Regions from separate parts of the Pseudomonas sp. MH10 genome, predicted to be linked through region 1. Evidence: predicted binding sites of a transcription regulator. Region 1 holds the regulator's gene; each other region holds the start of a gene.
The links. The regulator sigma-54, encoded in region 1, starts transcription at its own class of promoters, with help from an activator protein. The targets are predictions, from matches to a motif close to ANTGGCATNNANNTTGCTNT.

Region 1 (7,005 bases):
CATGAGGCTTGCACGCTGAACCTGGCCCCCACCTCCTCCACCACTGCGGCATTGGTTATGGGTGATGCGCTGGCCGTTGCGCTGCTGGAAGCACGGGATTTCACCGCCGAAGATTTTGCTTTTTCTCATCCTGGGGGCGCCCTGGGTCGACGGTTACTGCTCAAAGTAGAGCACGTCATGCACATTGGGGACGACTTGCCCAAGGTCCAACGCGGTACGCCGTTGCGCGATTCGCTGATGGAAATGACCCGTAAGGGCCTCGGCATGACCGCAGTGCTGGAGGCGGATGGTCGTTTGGCCGGGATATTCACCGACGGCGATTTACGCCGCACGCTTGATCGCGATATCGACATTCGCAAGGCAATGATCGACGACGTCATGACGGTCCACGGCAAAACCGCCCGCCCAGAGATGCTCGCGGCCCAAGCACTGAAGATCATGGAAGATCACAAAATTGGCGCACTGATCGTGGTTGACGAAAACGATCACCCTATCGGCGCTTTTAACCTGCAAGATCTTCTACGTGCGGGAGTGATGTAGTGAGCGACGCAAAAACGAACGATTTGCTGCAACGCGGCAAGAACATCAAGTTGGCGATTTTCGACGTTGATGGCGTACTGACTGATGGCCGCCTGTATTTTCTCGAAGACGGCAGCGAATTCAAGACATTCAATACTCTGGACGGGCAAGGCATCAAGATGCTGATCGCGTCCGGCGTAATCACCGCTATTATCAGCGGACGCAAGACCCCGGTGGTCGAACGCCGAGCAAAGAATCTGGGCATTCAGCATCTGTATCAGGGCCGTGAAGATAAGCTGGTCGTACTCGACGAATTACTGGCCCAACTCAACCTGAGTTACGAACAAGTCGCCTATCTGGGTGATGATCTGCCAGACTTGCCGGTCATTCGACGCGTCGGCCTGGGCATGGCGGTTGCGAATGCGGCCAGTTTTGTCCGGCAACATGCTCATGGCATTACCCTGGCTCGCGGCGGTGAAGGCGCAGCTCGCGAATTTTGCGAACTGATCCTGAACGCCCAAGGCAGCCTTGAAGCGGCCCACGCCGCCTACTTATAGAAGTTATTTATGCTGAGCAAAAAAATTCGCAGGTTCTTGATTCTGGGTGTGCTTGCACTGCTGGTCGCAGCGGCAGGCTACTGGAACATCAGCCCGGAAAGTTTTCTGGAGCAGAAAGCGGCAGTTGTCGATCCGGGCGCTATCGACTTCTACGCCACCAAGACGCACAGCCTGCAGTTCTTGCCTGACGGCAAACTTCAGTACGACATGACATCCGACAAGGTCGAGCATCTTAAGGCCTCGGACATCACGCTTCTGACCAACCCCGACCTGCAACTGTTTCGCGGCGCCCTGTATCCTTGGCACGTACAAAGTTTGAAGGGCGAAGTCTCGCCTGGCGGCACTCAAGTCGAGCTGATTGACTCGGTACGTGTCGCTCGAACAGACGAAAAGAACCGGACAACCATTATTACCAGTAGTCGAATGACGGTATTCCCACAGAAGCAATATGCGCAGACCGAGCAAGCCGTTAGAATCGACGGCTTCGGCGGTGTTACCACCGGAACGGGTATGAAAGCGTATTTGAACGACGGCAGGATGAACCTGCTCTCCCACGTAAGAGGACAGTATGAGGCTCGTTAAAACCCTCCCTTTTTTGCTCGGACTGGGCACAGTACTGGGAAGCGTGAGCGCTTGGGCTCTCCCGACGGACCGCGATCAGCCTATTCATATCCAGTCTGACGATGCGCAACTCGATGACAAGCAAGGCATTGCCACCTATAAAGGCAACGTCATCATCACCCAGGGCACCATGAAGATCACCGGCAACACGGTGACCATCACCCGAACATCTACCGGCGAAGTCAACGTCTTTACTTCGGTGGGCAATCTTGCTTACTACGAACAGACCCCCGAACTGAACAAGCCTATTGTTCAGGCCTACGGCGTGACTATTCAGTATTTCGCCCTTGATAACAAAATCGTCCTGATCGATAAGGCCAAGGTGATCAACGACGGCAACACCTCCGAAGGTGAAAAAATCATCTACGACACGGTGAAGCAGATCGTTAACGCCGGTCGCGCAAACGGCACCAAATTGACCGCGCCGCGACCCCGGATCGACATGGTCATTCAGCCAAAAAACAAACCCGACGCGCAGAAGGCCCCTTAATGGCGACGCTGAAAGCCCAGCACTTGGCTAAAGCCTACAAGGGTCGGCAGGTCGTACGCGATGTCAGCTTGTCTATCGACAGCGGTCAGATCGTCGGACTGCTTGGCCCTAACGGCGCAGGTAAAACAACCTGTTTCTACATGATAGTAGGCCTGGCACAAGCCGATCAGGGCCGTGTATTGATTGACGACCTAGACGTCAGCCACCAGCCAATGCACGGTCGTGCGCGGGCCGGGATCGGTTACCTGCCGCAGGAAGCGTCTATTTTTCGCAAGCTGTCGGTTGCCGATAACATCATGGCGATACTTGAAACCCGCAAGGAACTCGATCGCGCGGCCCGTCGCAAAGAACTGGAAAGCCTGCTGCAGGAATTCCACATCAGTCACATTCGCGACAACCTGGGCATGAGCCTTTCCGGCGGCGAACGCCGTCGCGTAGAAATCGCACGCGCCTTGGCAACTTCACCCAAGTTCATTTTGCTGGATGAGCCGTTTGCAGGTGTCGACCCGATTTCAGTGGGCGATATCAAGCAGATCATCTACCACTTGAAAGCCAAGGGGATTGGCGTTTTGATTACCGATCACAACGTTCGCGATACGCTGGATATTTGTGAAACGGCCTACATCGTCAACGATGGTCAACTGATCGCCGAAGGTAATTCAGAAACCATTCTGGCCAACCAATTGGTTAAAGAGGTTTACCTCGGCCATGAATTCCGCCTGTAAGGTCTGCGGTATTTCGCTCTTCACAGGCGACGGACGCTAGAATCTCGCGTTGGCAAGCATTTTAATTGTCAGCGCACTCTAGGCAAACACTTAGGTTTCAGGCATATAATTTGCTTAAGTTGGCGCTTCGGCGCCCTGTAGTAGATGGCGCATGAGCGCCGGCGAATAAGGTGTTAAGCCCCAGCCATGAAACCATCGCTAGTCCTGAGAATGGGCCAGCAGCTGACGATGACACCTCAGCTGCAACAGGCCATCCGCCTCCTCCAACTGTCGACCCTGGACCTTCAACAAGAGATCCAGGAAGCGTTGGAGTCCAATCCTATGCTGGAGCGCCAGGAAGAAGGCGACGACTTCGACAACGCCGATCCGGTTGCCGACAGCGTAGAGAAACCTAATCCTGACGTTCAGGAACCGACCTATCAGGAAGCTGCCCCCACGGTAGACAACCTGGAAGACGGCGACTGGAGTGAGCGCACACCCAACGAGTTGCCTGTTGATACGGCTTGGGACGACGTTTACCAGACCAGCACCAGCAGTCTGCCGAGCAACGATGATGACGAGTGGGATTTCACCACCCGCACATCCGTTGGCGAAAGCCTGCAGAGCCATCTGCTGTGGCAGCTGAACCTGGCACCAATGTCCGATACCGATCGCCTGATCGCCGTGACGTTGATCGACTGCATTAACAATCAGGGTTACCTCGACGAATCGCTTGAGGAGATTCTCGATGCTTTCGATCCGGAGATGGACGTTGAACTGGATGAAATAGAAGCGGTGCTGCACCGTATCCAGCAATTCGAACCTGCGGGTATCGGCGCTCGTAACCTGAGCGAATGCCTGTCACTGCAATTGCGCCAGTTACCGGCAAAAACCCGCTGGCTGGCAGAAGCACAGCGCCTGGTAGGCGATTACATCGACCTGCTCGGCAGCCGCGATTACAGTCAGTTGATGCGACGCATGAAGCTCAAGGAAGATGAGCTACGCCAAGTGATCGAACTGGTACAGAGCCTCAACCCGCGTCCAGGTTCGCAAATTGAATCCGCTGAAGCCGAATACGTCGTGCCCGACGTGATCGTGCGCAAAGACAACGAACGCTGGTTGGTGGAACTTAATCAAGAGTCGGTGCCACGCCTCCGGGTCAACCCTCAGTACGCAGGCTTCGTTCGCCGGGCCGATACCAGCGCCGACAACACGTTCATGCGCAATCAACTGCAAGAAGCCCGCTGGTTCATCAAGAGCCTGCAAAGCCGCAATGAAACCTTAATGAAGGTGGCGACGCAGATTGTCGAGCATCAGCGCGGCTTTCTTGAGTACGGTGACGAAGCGATGAAGCCGTTGGTCTTGCATGACATCGCAGAAGCGGTCGGCATGCACGAGTCGACAATTTCCCGGGTGACCACTCAGAAATTCATGCACACCCCCCGTGGCATTTACGAACTGAAATATTTCTTTTCAAGCCACGTAAGCACCTCAGAGGGCGGTGAGTGTTCGTCCACAGCCATCCGCGCGATCATCAAAAAACTGGTTGCAGCGGAAAATCAGAAAAAGCCGTTGAGTGACAGCAAGATCGCTGGTTTACTGGAGGCACAAGGCATTCAGGTAGCCCGTCGCACGGTCGCCAAATACCGCGAATCACTAGGCATCGCGCCTTCGAGCGAGCGCAAGCGATTGATGTGACGAGGACTTGAAGCTGTAGCGTTCCAGTGGCAGGTATTTAGCCTGCCTCTTTATGCACTGGCAACGAAGGAGACGCTGTATGCAAGTCAACATCAGTGGACACCAGCTAGAAGTGACAAAGCCCCTGCGTGAGTACATTGAGCTCAAACTCAAAAAGCTAGAAGGGCACTTTGACAAGATTACAAATGTGCAGGTAACGATGGCGGTCGAGAAACTGAAACAGAAGATCGAAGCCACGCTGCACATCCACGGTGGGGAGGTAGTCGCTAACGCAGAACATGACGACATGTATGCGGCCATCGATCTACTTACTGACAAGCTCGACAGACAATTGCTCAAGCATAAGGAAAAGCAGCAGAACATCCTTAAAGGTGCGACAGCTCGCTAAACACTCCCAACTCATGATCCGACTTGAAAATATCCTGACCCCCGGCCGTTCCATCGTGAATGTGCCGGGCGGCAGCAAAGAAAAAGCACTCAGGCAAGTTGCCAATCTGATCGGCCATGAACTGCCAGGTCTGGATTCGCACGATATCTTCGAGAAGCTGACCGCTCGCGAAAAACTCGGTTCGACCGGTTTTGGCAACGGCATCGCCATCCCACACTGCCGCCTGAATGGTTGCAGCGACCCTATCAGTGCCTTAATTCATCTGGATGCCCCGATTGACTACGACGCCATTGATGGCGCTCCAGTTGATCTGTTATTCGTTCTGCTTGTACCCGAAGCCGCCACAGACGCTCACCTTGAGTTGCTGCGACAAATCGCCAGCATGCTCGACCGCAAAGATGTGCGTGACCGGCTGCGCGGCGCAAAAAGTAGCGAGGCTCTCTACCAGGTGGTTCTGGACGTGCAGAACGGACATTAATCATGCGAATGATCATCGTCAGTGGCCGATCTGGCTCCGGCAAAAGCACCGCGCTCAATGTGCTGGAAGATAACGGCTTTTATTGCATCGATAATTTGCCCGCCGGCCTGCTTCCCGAACTGGCTGACCGCGCCCTTGTTCATACCGAATTGGCGGAACCGCTGGTCGCCGTCTCAATTGACGCGCGGAACCTGCCGAGCCATTTATTCCGCTTTCCACAGCTGCTCGAAGAACTCCGCAGTCGGCACATTCAATGCGATGTGCTGTACCTGGACGCAGACGAAGAGACGCTGCTCAAACGCTTCTCGGAAACCCGTCGCCGCCACCCACTAAGCAGCGCCAATCGCTCGCTGGCTGAAGCGATACGAGACGAAAGCTCCCTGCTCGGCCCGATCATTGACCTGGCTGACCTGAAGATCAATACCACGCTCCTCAATCTCTATCAGCTGCGCGACATGATCAAGCTGCGCTTGTTGAACAAGCCGGAGCCAGGAACCGCATTTTTGGTGGAGTCGTTTGGCTTCAAGCGCGGCATGCCGGCGGACGCAGATCTGGTATTCGACGTGCGCTGTCTGCCGAACCCATACTGGAAGCCAGAGCTGCGTGAACAATCAGGTCTCGACCAACCCGTTATCGAGTACTTGGCCGCTCAGCCTGACGTTGAAGAGATGTTCCAGGATATCTACACCTATTTGAACAAATGGTTGCCGCGCTTTGCCGCCAGCAACCGTGCTTACGTCACTATTGCCATTGGCTGCACCGGCGGGCATCACCGTTCCGTCTACCTGACCGAGCGTTTGGGTCAGGTGTTGCAGCAATCCCTCAAGAACGTTCAGGTTCGCCACCGCGACCTCAACTGATAGGACTTACATCGCGATGCCCGTTCATCAAATTACCATTATCAATAAGCTCGGACTGCATGCGCGTGCCGCAGCAAAATTCGTCGGCGTCGCTGGCAGGTTTCCGTGCAAGATTCGAGTCGGTCGCGACGCTGAAAGTATGGTCGACGGCAAGAGCATCATGGCCGTTATGATGTTGGCCGCCGGCAAAGGCACTGATATTCACCTGCACACCGAAGGCGATGAAGAACAAGCGGCACTGGATGGGTTGATTGCGTTGATTAACAACCGGTTTGATGAGGGCGAGTGATCTGCTCTAACAGCGATTCCGGCAGACCCTGAATAGTAGGCGCTAAACATTCCATCGCAGCCTTCGCCAGCCCCTACAATTCCAATATTTGTAATTCAGTCAGTTGAATTTGGTCCCCCAGATGATTCACATCGTTCTGTAGGAGCCAACCTGTTGGCGAAGCGGTCAACCTGATTTACACGCATCAGGCCCCTCGCCAACAAGTTGCTCCTACAGATAGGGGGCCATTTAGCTCCCTGCCACCGTCATCCGCTCGATCAACACCGAACCCGTGCGAATGTTACTGCGCAGTTCAAGATCGCTGCCGATGGCGACGATTTGTTTGAACATGTCCCGCAGGTTGCCAGCGATGGTGACCTCCTGAACCGGGAATTGAATCTCGCCGTTTTCAACCCAAAAAC
Region 2 (7,005 bases), 1.1 Mb from region 1:
AACGGATAGGCGGAACCAGAGCGATGGTTTCGTCTTTACCGGAAGCACGCATGTTGTCGAGCTTCTTGCCTTTGGTTGGGTTAACGCCCAGGTCGTTGTCGCGGCTGTTGATGCCGACGATTTGGCCTTCGTACACGTCTTCGCCATGACCCAGGAACAGCTTGCCACGCGCTTGAAGAGTTTCCAGCGAGTAGGTCAATGCCTTACCGGTAGCAACCGAAACCAGAACGCCGTTCTGACGGCCGGACATGTCGCCCGACTTCATCACGTCGTAACGGTCGAAGATGCTGGTCAGAATGCCGGCGCCTGAAGTCAGGGTCAGGAATTCGTTTCGGAAACCGATCAAGCCACGAGCCGGGATGTTGTATTCAAGGCGAACACGGCCCTTGCCATCCGGAACCATGTTGGTCAGGTCGCCTTTACGGATACCGATTTGTTCCATGATCGCGCCTTGGGAATCTTCTGGCAGATCGATGGTGACGTTTTCGTAAGGTTCGTGCTTAACGCCGTCAACCATGCGGATGATCACTTCTGGACGACCAACACCCATTTCGAAGCCTTCGCGACGCATGGTTTCGATCAGTACCGAGAGGTGCAACTCGCCACGGCCAGACACTTTGAACTTGTCGGCAGAGTCGCCTTCTTCAACGCGCAGAGCAACGTTGAACAGCAATTCCTTGTCCAGACGTTCCTTGATGTTACGGCTGGTGACGAACTTGCCTTCTTTACCGCAGAAAGGCGAATCGTTTACCTGGAAGGTCATCGAAACAGTAGGTTCGTCAACGGTCAGCGGCTTCATCGCTTCAACATTCAGTGGGTCGCACAGAGTGTCGGAGATGAACAGCTGGTCGAAGCCGCTGATGCAGACGATGTCGCCGGCAGCTGCTTCTTCAACGTCAACGCGGTGCAGACCGTGGTGACCCATCAGTTTCAGGATACGGCCGTTGCGGCGCTTGCCATCAGCGTCGATCGCAACAACCTGGGTGTTCGGCTTGACGCGACCACGAGCGATACGGCCAACACCGATGACGCCCAGGAAGCTGTTGTAGTCCAGTGCCGAGATTTGCATCTGGAACGGACCGTCACGGTCAACCTGTGGAGCAGGAACGTGATCGACAACAGCCTGGTACAACGGCGTCATGTCGTCAGCCATCTCGTTGTAGTCGAGACCGGCAATACCGTTCAAGGCAGAGGCGTAGATGACTTTAAAGTCCAGCTGCTCTTCGGTAGCGCCCAGGTTGTCGAACAGGTCGAAGATTTGATCCAGAACCCAGTCCGGACGCGCGCCTGGACGGTCAACCTTGTTGATAACCACGATTGGACGCAGGCCGGCTTCGAAAGCCTTTTTAGTCACGAAACGGGTTTGCGGCATAGGGCCGTCTTGAGCATCAACCAGCAGCAGAACGGAGTCGACCATCGACATCACACGTTCTACTTCGCCACCGAAGTCGGCGTGGCCTGGGGTGTCTACGATGTTGATGTGGTAGCCATTCCAGTTGATCGCGGTGTTTTTCGCGAGAATGGTAATACCGCGTTCTTTCTCCTGGTCGTTGGAGTCCATCACGCGCTCGTCGTTGAGCTCGTTGCGTTCCAGGGTGCCGGATTGACGCAAGAGTTTGTCTACCAGGGTGGTTTTACCATGGTCAACGTGAGCAATGATGGCGATGTTGCGTAGATTTTCGATCACTTGTGTATCTCGATCAGAGGATTCGGTCAGCTGACTATTGTAGGCAGCTATTAACAGTAGAGTCGGCCTAAGCCGTTACGGCTAGACGACTGGCGTCGGGGGGCCGGTGACGCAAGCCACAGGCAAACAGCCCCGGGCACTTAGCTCGGTCGATAAACGCGCACATTGGCATGCCCCTCACTGAGCAAATGATGAGCATGCAGGCGACTCATGACGCCTTTGTCGCAATACAACAGGTACTGGCGCGTGTAATCCAGTTCCTTGAAACGGCTGTTCAATGCATAGAACGGCAGTGTTTGTATCTCAATGCCAGGCAATTCCAGCGGCTGATCTTCCTGAGCATCCGGGTGACGGATGTCGATAACGATCTGACCGGCCAGCGCCTGACTGACTTCTTCTATGTCGACACTTTGGCTCAACTCGTCGATTACTCGATCGATTGTCACCAGTTTTGCTCGCTCAAGCGCTCGCTCGAGAATAGCCATGTCGAACTGTTGTTCCTCGTACTCAACGCGGTTGCGCTTGGCGTTGGTCTTGGGGTTGATCGAAATCACCCCGCAATATTCAGGCATGTGCTTGGCGAAATCGGCAGTCCCGATCTCGCTAGCCTGATCGATGATGTCTTGCTTGTGACTGGCGATCAGCGGGCGCAATACCAGCTTGTCAGTCGCAGCATCGATGAGTGACAGGTTCGGCAGCGTTTGGCTGGCAACCTGGGAAATCGCTTCACCAGTGACCAATACGTCGATTTCAAGCCGATCCGCAATTGAAGACGCAGCGCGCAACATCATACGCTTCAAAACCACGCCCATATGACTGTTATCGACTTTCTCGAGAATTTCTCCCAGAACCTCTTCGAACGGAACGCTGACAAACAGCACTCTTTGCGAGCTGCCGTACTTCTTCCAGAGGAAATGGGCGACTTCCATCACACCCAATTCGTGGGCGCGGCCGCCGAGATTGAAGAAGCAAAAGTGGCTCATGAGCCCACGGCGCATGATCTGGTAGGCCGCCACCGTCGAATCGAAACCGCCGGACATCAACACCAGGGTCTGTTCGAGGGCGCCTAACGGATAACCGCCGATGCTGTTGTGCTGACTGTGAATTACGAATAACCGTTGGTCGCGAATTTCCATGCGAACTTCGATTTCAGGTTTTTTCAAGTCAATTCCGGCAGCTCCGCACTGTTGGCGAAGCTGGCTGCCGACGTACTTTTCGACGTCCATGGAGCTGAATGTATGTTTACCGGCGCGCTTGCAGCGTACTGAAAATATTTTCCCGGACAGGGAATCACCGTAGTGAAATTTGCACTTGGCGAGAATGTCGTCCATGTCGCCAAGGGGATATTCTGCGACCTGCAGAAAATTCGCGATGCCCGGCATGCAACTCAGGCGCTCAGTCATCTCAAGCAAGACTTTCGGCTCGCTGACCTTGGTCTCAACCTCAAGATTGTCCCACACGCCGGCCACCACCAGCGCCGGGTCCAGGTCGCGGAGCACGGTACGGATGTTCTTGGCCAACTGGCGGATGAATTGCTTACGCACCGGCCGGCTTTTGATGGTGATCTCTGGGAAGACTTTTACGATTAGTTTCATGTATACAGCGCGCGATGTGCCAGCCGAAAAAGTGGGGGCGGAATTATAGCGGAAATTGCTCAAGGTTTAACCAGTTATTCTGAGCGCCACACTGAGCGCACCAAAAAAGACCATCTTTGGAAAAGCGAGCATCATAATGGCGCATCAAATATTTCAAATGTCCGCTTTAATAGCCTAAGCGCCTGCGTTTCAAGCAAAAAATCCAACACGGGGCACTGGCATGCAATTTGCTCCCTTGTGAGGCAGGCTGCCTTGGCCGATATTCGCGCCTGGCATCACCCAATTCAAAGGGTCAAAAACCACTACCCTGGCCCGAAGCCACCCGGAGGACACTATGTCGAAGACGGTTCAACTCATCAAAGATCAAGACGTTAAGTGGATTGATCTGCGCTTCACGGACACCAAAGGCATTCAGCACCACGTGACCATGCCGGCTCGCGATGCGCTGGATGAAGATTTCTTTGAAATCGGCAAAATGTTCGACGGCTCCTCCATTGCTGGCTGGAAAGGCATCGAAGCGTCCGACATGATCCTGATGCCCGACGACAGCACCGCCGTGCTCGACCCGTTCACTGAAGACCCAACCATTATCCTGGTTTGCGACATCATCGAACCTTCGACCATGCAAGGCTATGACCGCGACCCACGCGCCATTGCTCACCGTGCAGAGGAATACCTGAAGTCCACTGGTATCGGCGACACTGTTTTCGTCGGTCCAGAGCCAGAGTTCTTCATCTTCGACTCCGTAAAATTCAAATCTGACATCTCCGGCTCCATGTTCAAGATCTACTCTGAGCAAGGTTCATGGATGTCCGACCAGGACATCGAAGGCGGCAACAAAGGCCACCGTCCAGGTGTGAAAGGCGGCTACTTCCCAGTGCCTCCGTTCGACCACGACCACGAAATCCGTACCTCCATGTGTAATGCAATGGAAGAGATGGGCCTGGTGATCGAAGTTCACCACCATGAAGTGGCGACTGCTGGCCAAAACGAAATCGGCGTTCAGTTCAACACGTTGGTGAAGAAGGCTGACGAAGTTCAGACCCTGAAATATTGCGTACACAACGTAGCTGATGCTTACGGCCGTACCGCTACCTTCATGCCTAAGCCTCTTTATGGCGACAACGGTTCAGGCATGCACGTGCACTTGTCCATTGCCAAAGATGGCAAGAACACCTTCGCTGGCGAAGGTTATGCCGGCCTGTCCGACACCGCCCTGTTCTTCATCGGCGGCATCATCAAGCACGGTAAAGCACTGAACGGCTTCACCAACCCGTCGACCAACTCGTACAAGCGTCTGGTCCCAGGTTTCGAAGCACCGGTCATGCTGGCCTACTCGGCACGTAACCGTTCCGCTTCGATCCGTATTCCTTACGTGTCCAGCCCTAAAGCTCGCCGTATTGAAGCACGCTTCCCGGACCCAGCAGCTAACCCTTACCTGGCGTTCGCTGCACTGTTGATGGCTGGCCTGGACGGCATCCAGAACAAGATCCACCCTGGCGACGCTGCTGACAAAAACCTGTATGACCTGCCGCCTGAAGAAGCGAAAGAGATTCCACAGGTTTGCGGTAGCTTGAAAGAAGCCCTGGAAGAGTTGGACAAAGGTCGTGCGTTCTTGACCAAAGGCGGCGTATTCAGCGACGACTTCATCGACGCTTACATCGGCTTGAAAAGCGAAGAAGAAATCAAAGTACGCACGTTCGTACACCCACTGGAATACGAGCTGTACTACAGCTGCTAATCCAGTCACGTCGGCTGCATTGACGTAACAAAGAGGCCTCCTTCGGGAGGCCTTTTTTGTGGCAAATTATTAATCGTCAACCACGGTATGAAGCCCGCGACCGAGGCGTTTGATATCCCCGTATTTCAGACATTTCCGGTAAATCAACCTCGCTGGATCGTGCCTATTTCATGACGTTTAATCCGCGCCACTCAGAGCATTTCGCCCTGAAAGACAGAGAACAACATCATGATAAAACTCGCCCCTCTCTCCTTTGGCCTATTGACCCTGATCGGTACTGCCAACGCAGAAACACAACCCGCCATTGATTCGAAAATCCTTCTGCAGACCTCTTCGTCCTGGGACGGCACGCCCTACACTGCCTACCCAGCCGGCCAGCCTGAGCTGACCATCCGAAAAGTCACCATGGCCCCCACAGCAGTTTTGACTGGCATAAGCATCCAATGCCGGCTGCCGGCTATGTGGTTTCCGGCGAGCTGATCGTCGAAGCACGTGAGGGCGGGAAAACCGTGACACTGAGCGCAGGAGAGGTTTTACCGGAAATGAACAACATTGTTCACCGTGGCAGCAGCGGTGATCGCCCTACCGAACTCATAGTGTTCTATGCTGGCACCCCGGGCATGCCAATCTCGATCGACGCTGCCATGTAACTTAAACACCATTGTCATCGGAGACTTCATGCGTCGAGGCCTTATTTTTCTGCTGCTGTTGGTTGCCTTGCCTGCTGTTGCGCAGATCTATAAATACACCGATGCCAATGGCAACCCCGCCTACAGCAATCTGCCGCCCAACGGCACACCCAGTCAGACGGTAGACTTGCCGCCGCTAAATACCGTCAATGTCAAAAAGACGCTTGAACAAAACACTAACCCTGCGACATCTCAACCCAGTCAGCCTTCAAGCGCCTACAGTCTGCTGGAACTGACCAACCTGCCCACCGACGAAGCGTTGCGCGCCAATAACGGCACCTTCAGCGTTGGCGTGGCCATTCAGCCGCGCCTACAGCCAGGGCATCTGTTGCAGATGGTCGTCGACGGCATGAGTTATGGCCAGGCCAGTAATGTGCCCCGACTGCAAGTGGTGAACCTGGAACGCGGCGAACACAGTTTGGCCGTGCGTGTCGTGAGCGGTGACAAGATCATCCAGCAAAGCTCAACCGTCACGACGACGGTGCAGCGAGTCCATGTTGGGAAACCCTGAAGTGCTCCCACTCCACGCCACCGCGCCTGCAACGCCGCGCTGTCGCCGAGCAAACACATACTGTTTGATCGGAGCGCTATTGCTGATTGCTATGCCGGCCATCGCCGACGTTTATACCTACGTCGACGCTCAGGGAAACCGTGTATTTACGGACCAACCCCACAGCGGCGCTCATCGCGTTGCGATTCCTCCCAGCAACAACATGACTGGCACCTCTGCGCCCCGATCAGCCGCCAAAGCCAAATCTGCAGTCGTAAAACCCGGCCCGCTGTTCCATTACCAGTTACTACGGATTCTGGTGCCCGAACCCGAAGCGACGATTCGCAATATCGCCGGTGAGTTGATTGTCACTGTCAATAATGACCCTGAGTTGCAAACGGGGCACATGTACCGCCTGTTCCTGGATGGCAAACCCTTTGGCGAAGCGGGTCGCAGCCCGGTATTTCCCCTGAGCAACATTGATCGTGGCACTCATTCATTGGCTGTCGAGATTCTCGATGAAACCGGGCGTATGCTCGAACGTACACCAAGCCAGGAATTTCAGATGCTGCGCATCAGCCTCGCGCAAAAACGCCAGGCACAGCCCTGCACAGCGGACGACTACGGGGTTAGACCCGAGTGCCCGATCGCGGACAAGCCCCCAGAAAAGAGCAGCTTCCTGCCGTTCTTATGAGCGTCAAAACTGGCGACGCTCCGTATTGGTGCAATACTTCCCGTACCGACTAGCCTCGTTACCCATTTTGGTTCGGAAATAGTCCCAAACTGTTCAGTCGAAGGACCCG
Region 3 (7,005 bases), 1.1 Mb from region 1:
ATTGGCCGGTGGCATAACCGTCCTGGCTTTTGGTGGCCACACCGCTGGCCGCGTTAGTCTGCGTAGTGGTCAACATATTGATCTGGATGCCGGCCGTGTTGCCGCTCGCTCCGTTAGCCCCCCAAGCAAGCGGGGTGCCGGACTGTGTAGCCGGAACCCAGCCACTGAGGGTATAGGTACCGTCGGTGTTAACCGCCAGGTTGGCAGTGGGCGATGCCGACGATTTCAACGAGCCGTCGGTGTTAAAGGTCAACGCTAAAGAATCTGGCGTTGTCGATGTCGGGTCTTTAGCATTACGACCATCGACCAAGGTGTACATGGTCCAATCGTTAGTGCCCGTTTTAACCATGTACTGGTCCAGAGAGTGTTGATTTCCCTGGCTGTCGAAGATCGGTGTACTGACGCTAAAGTTATAGCTGGCAGTGTTGCCTGGAGTGAAACTAGTCACTTTAGGAACAGTCGCCGTAGAGTCCAAGTTTGATGCAATCGTGACCAGACTCGTTGGCTTAGGCGTCAGGTTCGACGAGTCGATGACCAAATTGGTCGACACACCCGTTACCACTTTGCCGCTCGCATCAACGCTGTAGCCCTGCAGCTTCTGGCCGCTGCTGTTGACAATGTTGCCGTCTTTGTCTGGATAGAATGCGCCGTCGCGAGTGTAGAGCTTCTCGCCGTTGTCGCTGACCATGAAAAAGCCGTTACCTTGAATCGCCAAGTCAAGGCTGCGCCCGGTGCCGGTGGTCAAGTTGCCTTGAGTAAACTGCTGAGACACAGCAGCAACCCGTACGCCACTGCCTGAGTTAGTGGCGCCAGAGGCACCGCTGACTGCCGCCGAGTACTGGTCCTGAAATTCGGTCCGGGACGATTTGAAACCGGTGGTCGCGACGTTGGCAATGTTGTTGCCGGTGACGTCGAGACTTTTGTTTGCTGCATAGAGCCCACTGAGACCGATGTTGAATGACATGTTTCGCTCCTACGCCGTCTAGTCGGCTCTATATACCGATTGTTTGAACTTTGGACAGGCCAACACTGCTGCCACCCGCCAAATTTAAAGTCATTTCCGCGCCAGCCAAACCCATCGTCACGCTGTTCACAGTGGCGGGCAGGTAAGTCGTCAATGCAGTGGCCGTACCACCAGCAGTACCCGTGGCCACAACGCTGTATGTACCCGCCGGTGCAACGGTGCCGTCACTTGCCTTGCCGTCCCAAGTAAAACTGGTCGTGCCTGCCGGTTGAATACCCAAGTCGATGGTGTCGACCAAATTGCCTGAGGCGTCGTTGATCTTGACGACTGTAGAACTAGAAGCGGGCACCGCGACCGAGCCGGTCATCCCTTTAGTGGTATCGACCACTGCCGTGCCGGTCGCGACGACGACCGAACGCCCGACCAGTGAAGACGCTTGCAGCGCTTGGGACGATTGGTAAGTGGTAGCAATCGAGCCGACCGAAGTGTTGAGATTCTGTGTCGCCTCCAGATTGCTAAACTGGGCCAGTTGGGACACAAACGCAGTGTTGTCCTGCGGGGTGAGCGGGTCTTGGTTTTTCAACTGAGTTACGAGCAGTTGCAAGAAGGCATCTTTGCCCAGCGCTGAGGAAGGATTGGTAGTGACCGAAGTCCCTGATGTTTTTGAAAGCTGGTCTAGGACCGATTGGCCGACCGCGGTAGTCGTTGTCATTAGCTGCGCCCCTTATTACTGACCCAGGGTCAGAACCTTCTGCATCATGGTTTTGGCGGTATTCATCATGTCCGCGTTGGTTTGAAACGAGCGACTGGCAGAAATCATGTCGGCCATTTCTTGCACAACGTTGACGTTGGGGTAGTAGACGTAACCGTTTTTGTCGGCAGCCGGATGGTTCGGCTCATAGCGCGCGTCGAGGTTGCTCTGGTCCTGGACAATACCGGCAACCTGAACACCCTCGCCCGCTTCGCTCTCGCTACCGAACAACGAACCGCTGTCGCCATCGGTTTGACCCTGCATGACGGTGGCAAACACCGGGTGACGGGCGCGATAGGTCCCACCTGCGCTCGACGAAACTGTTTCGGCGTTGGCAATGTTGCTGGCCACGGTATTCAATCGCGTGGTCTGCGCGCTCATGCCGGTACCGGCAATGCTAAAAACGCTGGCAAGGGACATGAATTACTCTCCTCGCAGGGCTGACATAAGCCCTTTGAATTTGTTATTGAGAAAGGTAAAGCTGGCTTGGAAGCCCACCGAGTTCTGCGCGTAGTTGGCCTGTTCAACCTGACCATCAACGGTGTTCTGATCCAGGGATGGCTGACTCGGGGTGCGATAAAGCAACGTCCCGTCCATGTTGCCCAGGGTGTTAGCTTCGATGTGGCCGGCATTGGTAGTGTTCATCGCGAACGTGCCGTTCTTACTCTTGTCGGCCTGGGCCGCGAGCACGGCGGCGAAGTCCAGGTCTCGCGCCTTGTAATTCGGCGTGTCGGCGTTGGCAATGTTATTGGCCAACACTTCTGCACGCTGAGCGCGGAAGGCAAGCGCCTGCTCATGAATGCCTAACGCTTTATCGAAGCTGATGCTCATCTCGGGAAACCTTTAGCGGCTGACCTGTTTTCGTATCTGAGACAAAGCAATCAGCGTGCCAGCTTCTTTAGAGCCGTAATTCAAGGGCTTCAAGCAGGTTGACCAAGCGGCAAGCCAAAATAGCGGCAATGGATTTCCGCTGACCGCCAGTAAAGCGGCAATGGGCACCGGCATCGGTTGCCGTTGGCTTAACCTTGCAACGCGCGATCTGCGCACACAAAAATGCCCCGATCTTGCGACAGGGGCATTTTTAAGTGGCGATGACACTTACTTGGTCTGGTAAATAATCCCCGGACTGCATTGCACCATCTGGTAATGGTCAGGCAAACCATTGAGTGCTTCGGAGGCGCCAAGGAACAGATAACCACCCCGCTTGAGTGTGCTGTGAATGCGCAGCAGGATGTCTTTTTTAACTTCAGCCGAAAAGTAGATCAATACGTTGCGACAAAACACGACATCGAACTTACCCAGGCTGGCGTAGCTGTCGAGCAGGTTAAACGAGCGAAATTCCACACGGTTCTTGATGGGTGCTTTGACCGCCCAGCGTCCCGGTGTCTTGACGTCGAAGAATCGCTGTAGCCGCTCGGGAGAAAGCCCCCGCCCAATCGCCAAACTGTCGTACTCACCCGATTTGCAGTTGGTCAGCATCGCCCCGGATAAATCCGTGGCAACGATTTGCACGCCGCCTTTGAGATGACCGATGTTGGTCCGCTCAAACTCGTCGATCGACATCGACAGCGAATACGGTTCCTGCCCAGAGGAGCATGCCGCCGACCAGATTCGCAGACGCTGATTGGGGCTGGCTTTGATCGCTTCCGGAAGCACCCTGTTTTTCAGCACTTCGAACGGATAGGTGTCACGAAACCATAAGGTTTCGTTGGTCGTCATCGCGTCGACTACCTGCTCACGCAAACCACTGCGTGGCTGGGCCTGGATCCGCTGAATCAACTCACCCAAGGATTTGATGCCCTGCTGCTCCATCAGCTTGTTGAGACGGCTGGAAACCAGGTACTGCTTATTTTCACCCAGCAAGATGCCACAGGCTTTTTCCAGGAAGACCCGGAACTGTTCGAAATCCAAATTACCCGTAGACAAAGAAACCGCCTCTTAACTCGTATGTACCACCGCAGGGCACTGCCTGCGGTGATTATTTCGCTGCGTTGATCCGGGCAACTACCCGGGATGCGAGATCATCAGGTCGGAACTTTGCGAGAAAATCATCGGCGCCGACTTTCTTGACCATCGCCTGGTTGAAGACACCCGACAAGGAAGTATGCAGGATGATATGCAGCTTTTGCATGCGCGGATCGGCGCGGATTTCTGCGGTCAGGGTGTATCCGTCCATTTCAGGCATTTCGATGTCCGAGATCATCATCAAAAATTCTTCTTCGGGCTTCTTGCCTTCCTCAACCATCTTGCGCAAGTAATCCAACGCCTGCCGGCCATCGTTCAAGGCCACCACCTCGACGCCGACCGTTTGCAGACAACGCGAGACCTGCTTGCGCGCGACCGAGGAGTCATCCACCGTCAAGACGCGCAGCGTGACTGCTTTCGCCTGAGTCTCAACGTCTATCACGCCGACAGAAATATGCTCGGAGGTGGGCGCTACTTCGGCGAGGATTTTCTCCACATCGATGATTTCAACCAACTGATTGTCGACTCGAGTCACTGCCGTCAGGTAGTGATCGCGCCCGGTCCCCTTGGGTGGCGGATGGATCTCCTCCCAGTTCATATTCACGATGCGTTCTACCGAATGCACCAGAAAACCCTGAATCTTGGTGTTGTATTCCGTGATGATCACGAAGGTGTTACTGACGTCTTTCAACGCCTGCGCGCCGGTGGCCATCGCCAGATCAATGATCGGAATGGTCGCCCCACGAATATTTGCAACGCCGCGCACCACTGGGTTGGACCTGGGCATCACGGTCAATTTAGGGCATTGCAGCACCTCTTTGACCTTGAACACGTTGATCCCGTAGAGCTGCTGTCCGTTGAGACGGAACAGCAAAAGCTCAAGGCGGTTCTGCCCTACCAGTTGAGTGCGCTGGTTCACCGAATCCATTACACCAGCCATGCCGTGACTCCTAGACCAAAAGCTTCGAACCGAAGCGCACTCACATGAGGAAGCGGCACGGGGCTTGCTTTTTAACTGTTATGAATTCGAAAACGACATTTTCCCGACGCATGGCATCATTTCCCGGCAGCTTACACTGCGCGGTTGCCGCGCTGTGTTTTTTCAGTGTCTGCCAACCGGCGCAGGCCGTGCTTTTAAGCGTGCCTGATCAACTTATCGGCGCGACCCAAGGGTTTCTTGAATTCTCTGTCGAGGACTATCAGGCCACGACACATTTAGAGGGCCGCTATCAGATACAGGTCAATACACTGGATCAACGGATGACGCTGACCCAGTGCGACAAGGAATTGACAGCCAGCCTCGAAAGTCCTGCCCAGCCCATCGGCCGTGTCACCGTAAAAGTTCGTTGCGAAGGAACCTTGCCGTGGACGGTTTACGTGCCCGCACAGGTTCATTTATTTCGCCAGGTGGTGATTGTGAAGCGCCCCCTCAAACGCGCCTCGATCATTGGCGAAGATGACGTTTACATGGCTGAACGTGACATCAGTCAAATGCCTCAGGGCTTTATGACCTCGATTGATGATGCCATCGGGCAGAAAGTGACCCGACAAATGATCAACGATCAGGTGCTTACGCCGCTGCAGTTGGAGCAAGCCGAGGTTATTCGCAAGGGCGATCAGGTGATCATCACCGCTAAAAGCGGCACACTCCAGGTGCGTATGCCGGGCGAAGCGCTATCCGACGGTGGAATGAGCGAGCAAATCAGGGTGCGGAACTTGAATTCGCAACGCGTGATCAAAGCGCGGGTAACCGCACCGGGACAAGTTGAAGTCGCCTTGTGATTGCTGGCGTGATGGTGCAGAGTTTCCTAGACTGATTCAGCCTGCGACGGCGTTACCCTCACTTCAATTAAGCGCTAAAGTTATTTCGTGTTTGGCCGAAAACAAGGCAAGCGTCCAAACACCTAGAGGTTTTTAAAAATGGTCATCGACTTTAGTCGTTTAAACAGCACTGCACCTGCTACGGGCAGCTCGCGCTCCGGCACCACCAAGGAGACCAGCACCACCGTTGCGGACTCCTCCAGCGCGACCCCAAAAGCAAGTACCGTCAGCCAGTCCAGCGGAGAAGCGGTGCACCTCAGTGATGAAGCTCAGCGACTGCAAACCATCGGCGATAAAGTGCGCAGCCAGCCCGTCGTCAACAGCGCCCGCGTGGCCGAGTTGAAGCAGGCCGTTGCCGACGGCAGCTACACAGTCGACAGCGGCCGCGTCGCCAGCAAACTGCTTAATTTCGAAGCCCAGCGCTAGCCTTAGGCTTGCGCGGGCTTTTGGACGCTTAAAACCCAGAGCCAGCCATGCACGACACTACTCTGCTGCAACTGATCAACGATGACATGGCCCCAGCACAACATCTGCTGGAGCTACTGCAGGCCGAATCCCTGGCTTTGCATGGCCGCGACCTGTTTTTGCTGGAGGAAATCCTCGCGCAAAAGCAGGCGCTGGTGATCATGCTTGAGCAGCGTGGCCGCAAGCGCAGTCAAATTCTTATCGACCTCAAGCTGAGCCCGGACCGGGACGGCCTTGTTGAATTGGCAGGCCATTCGTCTGTAGGCGAAGCGCTCCTCACGCAGGGCGATATGTTGGCCGGCCTCATGTCCGAGTGCCGCACTACCAACCAGCACAACGGCGTATCGATTCAGTTACAACAGGCGACCACCGCCAACCAGATGAAGATTCTGACCGGGGGCGATGCGCCAACGCTCTACGACAATCGCGGATCTACCTCCCGGTTCACCAAGCCGCGCCCTCTTAGCCAAGCTTAAATTCCTGTATCAAGGCGTTACACATGCTGGCAAAATGCTGGCGATTGAGAGCTATAGTATTCTGCTTGGGATGATGAACAGTGTTCAATGCCGTAAACGCGGAAGATGCTCCGCAACCGCCAAAGGTCCTCACTACGTCGCTGGAGATTTCCGCTAATTTGCGGTTGCTTCTGGACAGTCACGACCCGTTGATCATTACGTTTCATGAACGCACCCAGCGCTTTCAGAGTTTTCTGATTGAAGTCGACCGCGACAGCAACAGCCTTGCGCTTGATGAAATGATCCCGCGCGACGGTGAGCGTTTCTTGACCAATGGCGAAGCCTATCGCGTCGAAGGCTTCCACGACGGCGTGCGAATCGCTTGGGAAAGCGTGGATGCCCTGACTATCGACGATGGCGAGCACCGCTGCTACAGAGGCGTCCTGCCCAAAGAAGTGGTTTATCACCAACGCCGCAATGCCTTCCGTGCAGCGCTCAAACTGGCCCAGTTAGTAAATGTGGAGATTGGCGGCGACAAACTCTTGTCACCCATTAATGGCAAGTTGCTGGATATTTCCGCCACC

Region 2: glnA (glutamate--ammonia ligase) is a predicted target of sigma-54. The motif match lies at 3,497-3,516, and genes of this name have one in related genera.
Region 3: flgB (flagellar basal body rod protein FlgB) is a predicted target of sigma-54. The motif match lies at 2,590-2,609, and genes of this name have one in related genera.

What each region holds. Positions count from the first base shown of each region.
Region 1 is NZ_CP133783.1:4,689,712-4,696,716, reverse strand. Features, by position in the region: gene RHM59_RS21105 (KpsF/GutQ family sugar-phosphate isomerase) at 1-540, shown strand, start outside; gene RHM59_RS21100 (HAD family hydrolase) at 540-1,076, shown strand; gene lptC (LPS export ABC transporter periplasmic protein LptC) at 1,086-1,658, shown strand; gene lptA (lipopolysaccharide transport periplasmic protein LptA) at 1,645-2,187, shown strand; gene lptB (LPS export ABC transporter ATP-binding protein) at 2,187-2,912, shown strand; gene RHM59_RS21080 (RNA polymerase factor sigma-54) at 3,099-4,589, shown strand; gene hpf (ribosome hibernation-promoting factor, HPF/YfiA family) at 4,669-4,977, shown strand; gene ptsN (PTS IIA-like nitrogen regulatory protein PtsN) at 4,991-5,455, shown strand; gene rapZ (RNase adapter RapZ) at 5,458-6,315, shown strand; gene RHM59_RS21060 (HPr family phosphocarrier protein) at 6,332-6,604, shown strand; gene pmbA (metalloprotease PmbA) at 6,833-7,005, opposite strand, start outside.
Region 2 is NZ_CP133783.1:3,561,959-3,568,963, forward strand. Features, by position in the region: gene typA (translational GTPase TypA) at 1-1,687, opposite strand, end outside; gene thiI (tRNA uracil 4-sulfurtransferase ThiI) at 1,828-3,282, opposite strand; gene glnA (glutamate--ammonia ligase) at 3,617-5,023, shown strand; gene RHM59_RS15840 (hypothetical protein) at 5,467-5,673, shown strand; gene RHM59_RS15845 (DUF4124 domain-containing protein) at 5,702-6,223, shown strand; gene RHM59_RS15850 (DUF4124 domain-containing protein) at 6,315-6,896, shown strand.
Region 3 is NZ_CP133783.1:166,815-173,819, reverse strand. Features, by position in the region: gene flgE (flagellar hook protein FlgE) at 1-964, opposite strand, end outside; gene RHM59_RS00775 (flagellar hook assembly protein FlgD) at 993-1,676, opposite strand; gene flgC (flagellar basal body rod protein FlgC) at 1,692-2,135, opposite strand; gene flgB (flagellar basal body rod protein FlgB) at 2,139-2,546, opposite strand; gene cheR (protein-glutamate O-methyltransferase CheR) at 2,814-3,641, opposite strand; gene RHM59_RS00755 (chemotaxis protein CheV) at 3,694-4,620, opposite strand; gene flgA (flagellar basal body P-ring formation chaperone FlgA) at 4,701-5,462, shown strand; gene flgM (flagellar biosynthesis anti-sigma factor FlgM) at 5,601-5,927, shown strand; gene RHM59_RS00740 (flagellar protein FlgN) at 5,975-6,442, shown strand; gene RHM59_RS00735 (flagellar brake protein) at 6,523-7,005, shown strand, end outside.